3 regions of the Roseateles sp. genome follow, and region 3 is predicted to be linked to each of the others. Evidence: riboswitches for the same ligand, from Rfam matches in the RefSeq annotation. Region 3 holds a riboswitch; each other region holds the start of a gene.

Region 1 (4,178 bases), 2.9 Mb from region 3:
AGGAGGCCTTGTGCACCACCAGGATGGGCGCGTCCTCGGCCCAGCCGGCCGCGCGCAGCTCGGCCGTGAGCTGGCCCAGCAAGGTGATGGACAGAAAGATGCACAAGGTGCAGCGGTGCGCGGCCAGGGCCGCCAGGTCCTCGCCCGCCGGCATGGGCGTGCGCCCGGCCACGCGGGTGAAGATCACCGTCTGCGTCAGCTCCGGCAGGGTGAAGGTCTCCACCGCCGCCGCGGCCGAGGCCATGGCCGAAGACACGCCCGGCACCACACGCAGCGGCACGCCGGCCGCATCGAGCGGCTGAACCAGCTCCATCAGCGCGCCGTAGAGCGCCGGGTCGCCGGTCTGCAGACGCAGCACGGTGTCGTGGCACGCGGCGCGCTCGATCAGCCAGGCCGACATCTGGTCCAGCGTCATGCCTTTCGAGTCGGCGATCTCGCAACCCGGCGGCGCCCAGCGCGTGGCCGCCTCGTCGACCAGGGAGCCGGCAAACAGGATGGCGCCGGCGCGCTCGATCAGAGCGCGGCCCTTGACCGTGATCAGGTCCGGGTCGCCCGGGCCGGCGCCGACGAACCAGACCGTGCCGGGCTCGGCTCGCGCCTCGCTCATGCGCGGCTGGCCGAGGGCGCGAAGCACAGCGCGGCGAACGCCTGGCGGCGCAGCAAGCCGGCCGGGCGCAGCAGCCACAGCGTGCCCAGCGTCACCACGGGCTCCAGCAGCACGACCGGCGCGTAGGCCAAGGCAAAGCGCGCCCACTCGACCACGCTGGTCTCACCCTGGCCGATGGCCAGCCAGAAGCCCACCATGGCGATCACGCCGCCGTAGTAGGCGCTGTCCAGTTGCAGCAGGGTCTTGACGGTGATGGGCCGCTCGCCGTGGACCAGGCGCTGGGCCAGGCCGTAATGCACGGCCATCAGCGGCAGCATCAGCGAGAGCGAGTTGACCGCCAGATGCACGAGATCCTGCGGCTCGAACACCAGGCCTTGCAGCAGCAGGCCGAGGGCCAGGCCCAAGAGCGTCGGCACAAAGCCGAAGCTCAGGTAGAGCGGCATGGCGCCGAGGAAATGCAGCTCGGACGGCCCGGCCTTCATATGGAAGGCCTGCATGAACAGCGAAAAGAACAGCGCCGCCAGCAGGGTGCGCAGCAAGAGGGCCGGCTGCTTGAACAGCGGCGGCAGATAAGCCAGCAGCAAGGGGCCGGCCACGGCGGCGGCCAGGGTCAGCTTGGCGGGGGCGATCAGCCCGGGTTCGATGTGCATGGCGGCAGCTCCGGCAAATGAAGGTGGGTGAAGAGACGAGAAGGCAGCGCGGCGGACGGCCGCGCAAGGCGAAGCAACGCGCAAGCCACGGCCAGGGCCGGACGCACGCGTCAGCGAGGGAAATTCAAGACAGGGTGGGAGCGGGCTTAGCCAGGGCCGGCGCGCCCACAGGCGCGAGGCGCGGGGCGCGAGCGGCCATGCGGCAGCTTCAGCCGACCGGCCGCAATCCGCAGGCGAACGAGCGCCAAGGACGAGGCCGATCCCGGCTGGCTGCGCCACAAGGCACGGCGAGCGAAGACCTGAAACTCAGACCCGATCAGGGCCTAGGAGGGGGAGGAATCCATGGGTAGAGACACCGAAACAGCGCGATCGCCCGCTTCCCCGCAGGTTTTCGCCACATGGTGCGGCAGCCCAAGGGCTGCGGCGCACCGCTTCGTTGGCCGGTATCCGGGCTGGTGAAATCGAGTCCATCGCCTTCCCAGATGCAAACAACAACATCCAGTGGCTTGAGATGAACCCTGAGGCCGGCTTGGCGCTAGGCCAGGCCGCTTCGTTCACGCACCGTTGCGGGGGCAGCTCAGTCAGGCAAGGTCCGAATGGACGGCTTGCATCTACTGATTCCCGTTTAACTGCAGGACTTTTGGGAGTCCCACGAGCACCAACAGGGCCGCATCCTAGCGCAAAACCGCGCGCCCGAACAAGCACTGTGCGAACTGCGGGTTAGGCAAAGACAACCGCGACCGCGCGGCCTGGGCAGCGACCCTGCCGACAGCGGCGCCGGGCCCCCGGCCCTAGAATGCAAACATGAACTCCTCGACCTTTTGGTTTCGATCACTGCCGGCCGTCCTGGCCCTGCTGAGTGCCGTGGCCCAAGCCGCCGATCCGGCGCCGGCGAAGCCTACCCAGGCGCCCGAATCCGCCCTGGCAAGTGCCCCGACAACTGCCGCGGCAGGCGCGGCCGACGCCCGTGTGAGCGTTGCTGTGATCGAGGACGACAGCACCCGTATCGAAGAGACGCGGGTGCGAGGCCAGACCCAGAAGGTCACGGTCCAGCCCAAGAACAGCAATTTGCCCGGCTACGAAATCCTCATGGTCGATGGCGGCCGCGACCTGTCGGCCGGCCCGGGCTCGACCCGCGGCGGCGGCGGCAAACGCGTCTGGAACCTCTTCAACTTCTGAAGACTGCGCGCCGGCCGGCCTCCGAGGCACCGGCCCGGCGCTGCGGCTTCACCCTTCCTGCTCCGGCAGTGCTGACATGGCTGTATTTACTGAAGTGACGCTGGATCAGGCTCAAGCCCTGAGCAAGCGCCTGAACCTGGGTGCGGTGCTGGGCTTGCGCGGCATCGGCGCCGGCATCGAGAACACCAACTATTTCCTGAGCACCGAGCGCGGCGAGTTTGTGCTGACCCTGTTCGAGCGCCTGAGCTTCGAGCAGCTGCCCTTCTACCTGCAGCTGATGAAACACCTGGCCACGCGCGGCCTGGCCGTGCCGGACCCGCAGGCCGATGCCAGCGGCACCATCCTCTTCGAGCTGCAAGGCAAGCCGGCCGCCGTGGTCAACAAGCTGCGCGGCGGCCACCAGCTGGCGCCCGACCTGCACCACTGCCAGCAAGTCGGCGCCGAGCTGGCCCGCATGCATCTGGCCGGCCAGGATTTCCCCCTGCAGCAAGCCAATCTGCGCGGCCTGGCCTGGTGGAATGAGACCGTGCCCGTGATCCTGCCCTTTCTGGCGCCGGAACAAGCAGAGCTGCTCAGCAGCGAGCTGGCCTACCAGCAGCAGCTGGCCGCCTCGGCCGGCTATGCGGACTTGCCGCGCGGCCCCATCCACGCCGATCTGTTCCGCGACAACGTGATGTTCGAGCCGGTGCCGCAGGAGGCCGGTGTCCAGACCCTGCCCGGGCGCGAGCGCTTGAGCGGCTTCTTCGATTTCTACTTCGCCGGCGTTGACACCTGGCTCTTCGACCTGGCCGTGTGCCTGAACGACTGGTGCATCGACCTGGCCAGCGGCCGCCTCGACGAAGCCCGCGCCCAGGCCTTTGTGCAAGCCTATGAAACCGTGCGCCCCTTGAGCGGCACCGAACACCGCCTGCTGCCGGGCCTGCTGCGTGCCGCGGCTCTGCGCTTCTGGATCTCGCGGCTCTGGGATGTGTACCTGCCGCGCCAAGCCAGCATGCTCAAGCCCCACGACCCAGCCCATTTCGAGCGCGTGCTGCGCGAACGCATCGCGCGTGCCTGGCATGCGCTGCCGGCCTGAGGCCGCATCCCCCACCCAACATCGAGTGATCTGACGGAATGAGCGAAGCCAGTCGCCCCACCAACCCCATGGTCCTGCATCTGCAGACCGTGCCCGCCCGCAATGGCCAGCTGTGGATACGGCATGGCATGAAAGTCTTCCAGCGCCGCCCCATGGCCCTGGCAAGCCTGTTCGCCACATTTGTGTTCCTGGCCTTCGCCTTGCTGCTGCTGCCCGGCGTCGGCATCGTCATGGTGCTGATGGCCGTGCCCTTGCTGTCCCTGGGCTTCATGTTGGCCACCCACCTGGTTCTGCAGGAAAAAACACCAACAGCCGCGGTCTTCCTGGCGCCGCTGCGCCTGACCCGGGAGCGGCGCAACACCCAGCTGATGCTGGGCGCCCTCTATGCCCTGGCCACGGTCGGCATCAGCCTGCTGTCCGAATGGGTGGACGGCGGCACGCTGGAGCAGTTGCAGGTGCTGATGGGCAAGGAGGCACCGGCCGCCGAGATTGAAGCCGTCACGTCCGACCCGCGCCTGTTCTGGGGCGCCGTCACCCGTCTGGGCCTGGCCGGCCTGGTGTCGATCCCCTTCTGGCACGCACCAGCCCTGGTGCACTGGGGCGGCCAAGGTCTGCTGCAGGCGCTGTTCTCCAGCACCCTGGGCGTCTGGCGCAACAAGGGCGCTTT
Region 2 (4,178 bases), 2.9 Mb from region 3:
TCCAGGCCAGGCCCAGCTCCAGGCCGCGCGAGCGCAGGCGCCCGCCCTGCACGCTCTCGCGCGGGTTCTTGGGGTCGGGCGTCAGGATGTGGGTCTTGGCGATCTGGAACAGGGCCGCGCTCCACTCCAGTTCTGCGCCCGCCTGCTTGAAGCCCACTTCGGCCTGCCGGCCTTCGGTCAGGCGCAAGTTGGCGCTGGCCTTGCTCAGCGTGGCGATGGTGCCGACCGGGTCGGTGCCGCTGCTGAGCTGGCCGTAGAGGCTTTGCGCCGGGTTCAGCTGCCAGACCGTGCCCAGGCGCCAGGCGGTGGGCGTGAAGCGGCCGCTCCAGGCATCGGGCTTGGGCGAGAGGATCTGCCGCTCCACCTCGCTGCGATCGCGGCGCAGACCGGCGCTGACATGCCAGCCGTCCAGCGGCTGCCAGTCGGCCTCGGCGAACAGGGCCAGCTGCTCGGTCTGCGAGCGGTTGCGCGGCAGCAGCTCGGCCGCGGCGATGTAGCGGCCGGGGTCGAAGCCATGCAGGGGCACGCTGGTCACCGTCTTGTACTCATACAAATCATTGGCATGCTGAAAACGCAGATCCATGCGTTCCGCGCCCAGCGACCAGTTCAAGCGTCCACCCTGCCCGCCCTGCCCCAACAACTCTGCGCGCAGCCCGTTCTGGCGCAGCTCATGGGCAATACCCAGATAGCCCGAACGCCGCACCGTCTGCGCATCGGCGCTGAGCGCGTACTCCTCCAGGTTCTGCCAGCGCCGGTCGGCCTCGAAACGGTAGGCCACCACGCGGGCGGCCAGGCCCTCGCTCAACCGCCAATCCAGGCGGGCGCGAGCGCGCTCCTGGTCCATGCGCCAGATCGCGTCGCTGATGTTGTAGTTCTCGCCGCGCAGCTCGGCCCAGAGCTGGCCGTTCTTCAGCGGGGCACCGTAGTAGGCACTCGGGCTGTCGCGGTGGATGTCCAGGCTCAGATCCAGGCGCAGATCGGGCGTGGCCTGCCAGCGCAGCATGCTCATCAGCTTGCGGTTGCGGTGCTGGCCGCGTGCGACGAAACCATCGCCGCCCTTGGCCAGCGCATCCAGGCGCAGGCCAAGCTGCTCGCCCAGCGGCCGGCCCAGGCCCAGGCCGAGGCGGTACTCGCCGTCCGTGCCTAGGCCGGCCGTCAGCTCGCTGCGCGCCTCGCGGCCCGGCGCCTTGCGCACCAGATTGATCAGGCCGCCGATGGCGCCGTCGCCGTACAGCACCGAAGCCGGGCCGCGCAGGATCTCGATGCGCTCATAACCAAAGCTGTCAGCGGGCCCGGACTGGGTTCCCGAGGCTGTGGCCATGCGCAGGCCGTCCTCGGCCTGCGCCACCGAATCATTGCCGCTGAAGCCGCGGCTGCTGTAGGTGCTGCCCGAGCCCGGCGAGCCCAGGGCCGCCAGGCCGGTGCTGCGCGAGACCAGCTCGGCCACGCTGGCATCGCCGCGCGCCCGCAGGCGATCGACCTCCAGCACCTCGACGCTGGCCGCCGTTTCCAGCGGGCTCAGGCCCAGGCGGGAGGCCGTGCTTTGCGGCGTCTGCAAGACGCTTCTCTGGGCCTGGCCCTGGATCTGCACGGTGCGCAAGGAAATGGGCGTCGGCGCCTCAGCATCGGCCGCAGGCGGACGGGTCTGGGCCACAGCGGCGCAGCTGGCGAGCGCGGCAGCGCCGAGCAGGGAAAGATGGCGCGCCCCGGGGCGGCCTTGCAATGTCTTCATCATCAAATGTCGTCGGTTCGACCGCCCGCATGGCAGGAAACCGCAGCCTCGCGCCGATGGCGCAGGCCTCAGTTCCGTCCAACACCCCGTGGGCGGTCGTGTTCACAAGCCTCTTGCCGTGGCAAGGGGTTGAACAGCTGGCAGGCCGGTATCCGGACTCGCGAGTCTTGTGGCCTCGCCTTCCCAAGCCCTGAGGCTCAGTGGCAGGTGTTTGCGCCGTGGCAAACACCGTGAGGACACCGCACTCGCCCACCGTTGCGGGGGCAGTCGGGGCATGCGGTCTTGTGGCAAGACCTGACCCCGTTCCCGTTGAACCCGAAAACCCTCGGAAGGGTTCGCGCGGCACCTGGCAGCTGTGTACTTCTTCGTGGTCGTTCAGCGTGTCTCAGCCCTCGATATCGGCCTCCTCCTCTTTGCTGTCCGGCGCCGCGGCTTCCAGCGGTTCGCTCAGGGTCGCGCGCACATAGTCCAGCGGCAGGCGGTGGCGCGCGGCGAGCAGCTCGAAGCTGTCGCCGGCCGCATGGTCGGCCTGCAGCCCTTCCAGCCAGCCCAGCAGGCCGGTGGACAGCGAGCGGCCGGGCCGCTCGCCCGCGCGGGTCTCGCCGCCTTCGCTGAGGTCGTATTTGTTGGAATAGCCGCGCGGCGTGACCATCAGGCCATGCTGGATCACGGTGTTGCTGTTGCCGATCAGCACGGTGCTCAGCATGCCGATCTCGCACTCGCTCATGCGGTCCAGGGTCGTGAACTCGATGCGCTCGCGCCGGCGGTAGGCGCTCTTGACCACGGCGACCGGTGTGTCGGGCCGACGGTGGCGCAGAAAGAGGCGCTGCGCCTCGACGATCTGGCGCGTGCGCCGACCGCTCTTGGGGTTGTAGAGCGCCACCACAAAATCCGCCGCCGCGGCGGCATCGAGCCGGCGCGCAATCGTCGGCCAGGGCGTCAGCAGATCGGACAGCGAGATCGAGCAGAAGTCATGCGTCAGCGGCGCGCCGACGCGCGAGGCGCAGGCATTGATGGCCGAAGCGCCGGGCACGATCTCCAGCTGCACCGGGTCGTCCGGCGTCCAGCCGGCCTGGAACAGCACCTCGTAGGTGGGCCCTGCCATGCCGTAGACGCCGGCGTCGCCCGAGGAAATCAGCGCCACCTTCTTGCCCAGGCGGGCCTGCTCCAGCGCGCTGACCGCCCGGTCCAGCTCCTCGGTCATGCCTTTGCGCACGATCTCCTTGCCCTCCAGCAAATCGGCCACCAGCTTGATGTAGGTGACGTAACCGATCACCACATCGGCCTCGGCAATCGCCGCGCGAGCGCGCAGCGTCATGTGCTCGACGCTGCCGGGGCCGATGCCCACCAGCATGATGCGGCCGGGGCTGGAATGGTTGGGCTCGCTGGCATCGCTGGGCTTCAGTGCTTCATTCATGGCTTCATTCCTTGTGTGAGCGGGCCACCGACACGGTGGCGTGGCGCCCATCGGCGCCGCGGTGCTTGTGTTTTTCCAGCAGCAGATCGCTGACCCGGCCGCCGCCCAGCAGCAGGGCCGCCGCCTCGCTGACCGAGGGCGTGCCGGTGTGGCGCCGCACTGTCTCCGAAGGGTTGGGCACCTCGACACGGGCCAGCTCGGCCGCGCTGAAGAAGTGCAGCGGCCAGCCCTGGGCCGCGGCAAAGGCGAGCAGGCCGGCCTCGTCGGCCTTGAGCGCGATGCTGGCCAGGCCGCGCACCTGGGCCGAGCCGCAGCCCAGGCGCAACAGGGCCTGGGCCACCGCCTGCGCGATGGTCTCGGTCGGCGTGCCGCGGTCGCAGCCCAGACCCAGCACCACCGGCCCGCCAGAGAGCAGCGGCGCGCTCATGCCAGCGGCGGCCGGTAGACGACCAGGCGCTCGGCCAGGCGCTGCCAAAGAATTTCCGGCACCTCGGCATGGGTGACCCAGAGCACGGCCTTGAAGCGGCCCAGGTCCACATCGGCGAAGCGCTCGAAGCGCTGGATGTGCGCCGGCAGCGGCGTCGGCCGCGTCCACCAGTGCGGGCTGCCCGCCTCCTGCACAAAGGCGACCGGCTCCTCGTTGACCACATGGGCGGAGACGCGGGTGATGTTGATCTTGGGCGCCTCGACCCGCCAGCCCAGCTCGCGGCCCAGGATGTCCACCGGAATGGTCTTGCCCACGTCCGAGGCCGTGGTCAGCACCGGCGTGGCGCGCAGCAAAGCCGCGATCTGCTCGGCCATGGCATTGGCGCCGCCGACATGGCCGCTGAGCACCGGGATGACGAACTCGCCCGCATCGTCGACCACCAGCACGCCGGGGTCCTCGTCCTTGCTCTTCAGATGCGGCGCGATCAGACGCACCACCGCACCCAGAGAGACGAAAAACACGATCTGGTCATAACGCGCGAACAGCTCGCCAATCTCATCCTTGAACGCGCCGCTGTAGACCCGCAGCGGGTTGGCCAGGCC
Region 3 (4,178 bases):
GGCGCTCGGCATGGCGGCTCTTGCCGCTGCGCTGGCCGCCGACGATCAGCTGGTGGTCTGCTGCTGTTGTGCTCATGCCGGACTCGCTGGCGCTGGCTTCAGAGCTCGGAGCTGTAGCGCAGGCTGAACAGCACGGTGCGCGGCGCCTGGGCATAACCCTGGGCCGTCTCGTAGCTCTTGTTCAGCGCGTTGTCGAGATTGATCTGCACGCGCAGCTGCTTGTTGATGCGGTAACCCGCATCCAGATTCAGCAGCGCGTAGCCGCCCATCGGCTTCTTGTTCGCGTGGTCATCGAAGCGCTTGCCATTGGCCTGCACTTGCGCGCCGGCGGTCCACTGGTCCAGGGTCTTTTCCACGCGCAAGGTGCCGTGCGTGCGCGAACGGCGGCCGAGGATCTTGTCGGTGCCCACATCACGCGGATCCTGCCAGTCCAGCGAACCCTGCAGGCGCAGACCGGCGAAGCGGGTCTCGCCCTGCAGGCTGACGCCGCGCAGCGTCACCTTGGCCAGATTGCCGTAGCAGCCGCCGAAGGTGGAGATGCAGTTGGCGGCAAAGCCGCTGTCCCAGGTGATCAGGTCGCGGATGCGGTTGTTGTAGACCGTCAGGCCCAGCTCGCTGTCACCGTTGCTGTAGTTCAGGCCCAGCTCGGAGTTGCGGCCGCGCTCGGGGCTCAGGGCCGCCACGCCGGGCTTGGGGCCGTATTCGCTGAAGATCTGGTACAGCGTCGGCGCGCGGAAGGCGGTGCCGGCGCTGGCCCAGGCACGCCAGCCGCTGGCGAAGCGCCAGCCGGTCGCGACCGTGCCCGTGTTGGTGCCGCCGAAGTCACTGTCATCGTCATGACGGGCGTGAAGCTGGAAGTCCACGCTGCCCAGGCTCAGCAGATAGGCGAGGGCCACCGCGTCCTGATGACGGTCGGCGCGGCCGCCGACGTCTTTGCGCAGGCCGGAGTTCACCAGCTCGTCGCTGCGGCGTTCCAGCAGACCGTTGATCTGGCCGAGGCTCGCGCCCAGCTTGTAGCTGCCGCTCAGGGCGGTCTGGCGCACGCGGGTTTCGGTCAGATAGGTACTGGCCTTGTTGGTCTGCGTTTCATAACGCTCGGTCGACACGCCCTGGCTCAGCTCGGTCTGCAAGTCCGCATTCCACTGCGCGCTCCACAGGGCGCGCGTGATCTGGGTGCGGTGCAGATTGCGGTCGCTGACACCGGCCTTGGGCTTGGCCGAAGCGTCGTAGGCCGCATCGGTGGCCGCGCTGGTGTTGACCAGTTCCACGCGGTGTTGGCGGTTCAGCTGGTAGCCTAGGCGCGCATTCAGGCTGTAGTTGCGCCAGTCGTCGATGTCCGGCGTGTAGGCCGGGTCATTGCTGACCTTGCGGATGTTGAAGCCTTCGGAGTATTCATTGGCGAGGCCGAAGGCGTAGTCGAAGTCGCCCAGCAAGCCGCTGGCATTGAAATCGGCCTTGACCGTGCCCAGCGAGCCGATGGCGGCGCCGATGTCGACCAGGGGCTTGCCCGTGGACTTGCGGGTGAAGACCTGGACCACGCCGGCCACGGCGTCCGAGCCGTAGACGCTGCTGGCCGCGCCGCGCACGATTTCGATGCGCTCGATCATGGACAGGGGGATGGCCTCCCAGGCCGGGCCACCGCTGCCGCCCTGGGTGTCCATGCGCACGCCGTCCACCAGCAGCAAGGTGTGCTGGGTGTTGGCGCCGCGGGTGAACAGGCTGGTGCTGCTGCCGGGGTTGCCGTTGCGCACGATTTCGACGCAGGACTGGCGGCTCAGCAGATCGGCGAGGTTGCCGAAGCCTTGGCGCTCGATGTCGGCGCGCGTCAGCACGGTGACGTCGGCCAGCACCTGGTTGAGGTCGAGCTTGCTGCGCGTGGCCGTGACCACCACCGAGCTCAGCTTGCTGGGGCCCATGGCCGTGGTTTGTGCTTGCACGGGCGCTTGGCTGAGTGCCGCCAGGGCCGTCAGCGCAAATGGCAGGCTGCGCTGCGTGATCGAAGACAAGCGGGAGGTGGATGCGGCAGAAGCGGACAAGGACGCGCGCGCCTGAGTGCGGGCCTGGGGCCGGACAGAAGAGGTCATGTGAACGAGAAACAAGCAAGACTGCCAGGCGCCAGCTCACCCGCTGAGCGCCTGTTGAACGATGTGCTGCGGCACCAGCCCGGTTCGGGCATGGGCACGCGGCGCACCACGTTGTTGGCCGGTATCCGGGCTGGTGAACATGGCCTGCTGTGTCCTTCCCAATGCCTTGAGGCATCAGTGGATTGTTGACAGAGGCTGAGGTGCGAGCGGGCGCCCGGCGGGCGTTGTCGAACTCGTTCACTTACCGTTGCGGGGACAGCTCAGGTTGGGCATGGCTCCGTGGGAGCGCGGCCTTTCTGATTCCCGTTTAACTGCACAGACATGAATGCCTGCACGAGCACCAACGGCGAGATTCTAGCTTGCCGCAGAGGCGGGCTTGGCGGCTTTGCCCGGCTGGCTCACCTTTGGCGCCTTGGGTGTCTTTGGTGGCTTGGGGCCTTTGGGTGGCTTGGGCGGCGTCGGGGCCTGCGCCTGCTTGCTGGGGGCGGCAGCTGTTGCGGGAGGCTGGCCTCGGCCATGGATGGCGATGGCAGGAGCCGCCCGGTGCCGGGCTTCGGCCTCTTGCTGCTGGCGCTGCACTTCGAGCTCGCGAGCTCGCCTTGCATCCCGCTGGGCGAGTTCTTGGGCGGCACGCCGGTCGGCGGCACTGGGCTGGTCGAAGCTGAGGGATTGGGGCGCCTTGTCGGCTGCCTCGGGGCAAGGGGCGTCGCGCAGGTCTCGCCCGTCTGGGCCGCAGCGGTAGATCGTCGTGCTGCGTGTCTGGCTCTGCGCCATGACGGTGCTGCTGAGCGGCAGCGCCAGGACCGCAGCCAGGGCCGCTGCGGTGAGGTGACCGAAGGGGCGGGGCTGCGGGGCGCTGTGCATGATCAGCTCACTTTCAGATCCGTTGGACCGGGTGCGGGAGCATTGCTGGACACGGTGTCAGCATCTGGCTTGCTGACTGGCTTGGGTGGCTTGGGTCGTGGCGGCTTGGCGTGGATCTTGGCCAGTGCCTTGTCCATCTGACCGCTCAGCATCAACTCGACGGCGTCCATGGATTTGGCGATGCAGTCCTGCAACAGCTCGCGCTCCGACAGCGGGGGCTTGCGCAGCACATAGCCGGCCACCTCGCCCTTGTGGCCCGGGTGTCCGATGCCCAGGCGCAGACGCCAGAAATTGGCCGAGCCCAGCTGGGCCTGCATGTCCTTCAAGCCGTTGTGGCCGCCGTTGCCACCGCCTTGCTTGAACTTCATCTCTCCGGGCAGCAGATCGAGCTCGTCGTGAACCGCCAGGATCTGTTCGGGCTCGATCTTGAAGAAGCGCGCCAGCGCGGCCACCGACTTGCCCGAGAGGTTCATATAGGTCATGGGCTGCAGCAGCCAGACCGGGCCGTCGCTGCCGGGCGCGTTGTTCACGCGAGCGCACAGGCCGTGGTAATTGCGCTCGGGCTGCAGGGTGGTGCCCAGCTTGCGCGCCAGCGCATCGGTCCACCAGAAACCGGCGTTATGGCGGGTGTCTTCGTACTCGGCGCCCGGGTTGCCCAGGCCAACAAAGAGTCGGATGCTCATGCGAAAGATTATGGCCTTGTGGCTGTCGGCGCTGGCGCCGGTGGCAGCTCAGGTTTCAAGCATTGGAATGAAACAAAAAAGGCCCCGCAGAGCAGGGCCTTCTTCTTGATGCCGATGCCGCGCGTGAGCGGGGCAAATCGGCAGGGCAGTGCGGGAAGGGGAGAAGAATTACTTCTTCTTCTTCTTCTTGCCGTCGTCGGCCGGAGCGGCAACTGCGGCCACCACGACTTCAACCACGGGCTCCACCGGCGTGGCGACCACGGGGTTCGGCTTGCCGTGCGTCACGACCTTGATACCTGCGGGGATCTTCAGGTCATTGACGTGCACCGAGTGACCCTTGGTCAGGCCGCTCAGGTCCACTTCGATGAAAGCGGGCAGTTGCTGAGCCAGGCAGGTGATCTGCAGCTCGGTGATGATGTGGTTGACCGTGCAGTGGTCGGTCTTCACAGCGGGCGAAGTGTCTTCGCCGATGAAGTGCAGCGGGATCTTCTTGGTGATCTTGGTGGTGCCGTCCACGCGCTGGAAGTCGCAGTGCAGGACTTGCGGC

What was found. Region 3 has a riboswitch for cobalamin ahead of ACQY39_RS07980 (TonB-dependent receptor domain-containing protein). Riboswitches for the same ligand answer to the same signal wherever they lie in the genome.
Region 1: it holds a riboswitch for cobalamin, as region 3 does, so the genes downstream of both, ACQY39_RS20450 (energy-coupling factor ABC transporter permease) here and ACQY39_RS07980 (TonB-dependent receptor domain-containing protein) in region 3, are expected to answer to the same signal.
Region 2: it holds a riboswitch for cobalamin, as region 3 does, so the genes downstream of both, ACQY39_RS20400 (TonB-dependent receptor) here and ACQY39_RS07980 (TonB-dependent receptor domain-containing protein) in region 3, are expected to answer to the same signal.

Annotation. Positions count from the first base shown of each region.
Region 1 covers NZ_OZ253537.1:4,751,792-4,755,969, forward strand. The annotation lists gene cobM (precorrin-4 C(11)-methyltransferase) at 1-607, opposite strand, end outside; gene ACQY39_RS20450 (energy-coupling factor ABC transporter permease) at 604-1,257, opposite strand; cobalamin riboswitch at 1,679-1,935, opposite strand; gene ACQY39_RS20455 (hypothetical protein) at 2,062-2,436, shown strand; gene ACQY39_RS20460 (homoserine kinase) at 2,513-3,511, shown strand; gene ACQY39_RS20465 (BPSS1780 family membrane protein) at 3,550-4,178, shown strand, end outside.
Region 2 covers NZ_OZ253537.1:4,742,199-4,746,376, forward strand. The annotation lists gene ACQY39_RS20400 (TonB-dependent receptor) at 1-1,732, opposite strand, end outside; cobalamin riboswitch at 1,859-2,097, opposite strand; gene cobJ (precorrin-3B C(17)-methyltransferase) at 2,118-3,149, opposite strand; gene ACQY39_RS20410 (cobalamin biosynthesis protein) at 3,154-3,576, opposite strand; gene ACQY39_RS20415 (cobalamin biosynthesis central domain-containing protein) at 3,573-4,178, opposite strand, start outside.
Region 3 covers NZ_OZ253537.1:1,846,380-1,850,557, forward strand. The annotation lists gene cobU (bifunctional adenosylcobinamide kinase/adenosylcobinamide-phosphate guanylyltransferase) at 1-76, opposite strand, end outside; gene ACQY39_RS07980 (TonB-dependent receptor domain-containing protein) at 99-2,084, opposite strand; cobalamin riboswitch at 2,184-2,444, opposite strand; gene ACQY39_RS07985 (hypothetical protein) at 2,439-2,948, opposite strand; gene pth (aminoacyl-tRNA hydrolase) at 2,951-3,631, opposite strand; gene ACQY39_RS07995 (50S ribosomal protein L25/general stress protein Ctc) at 3,800-4,178, opposite strand, start outside.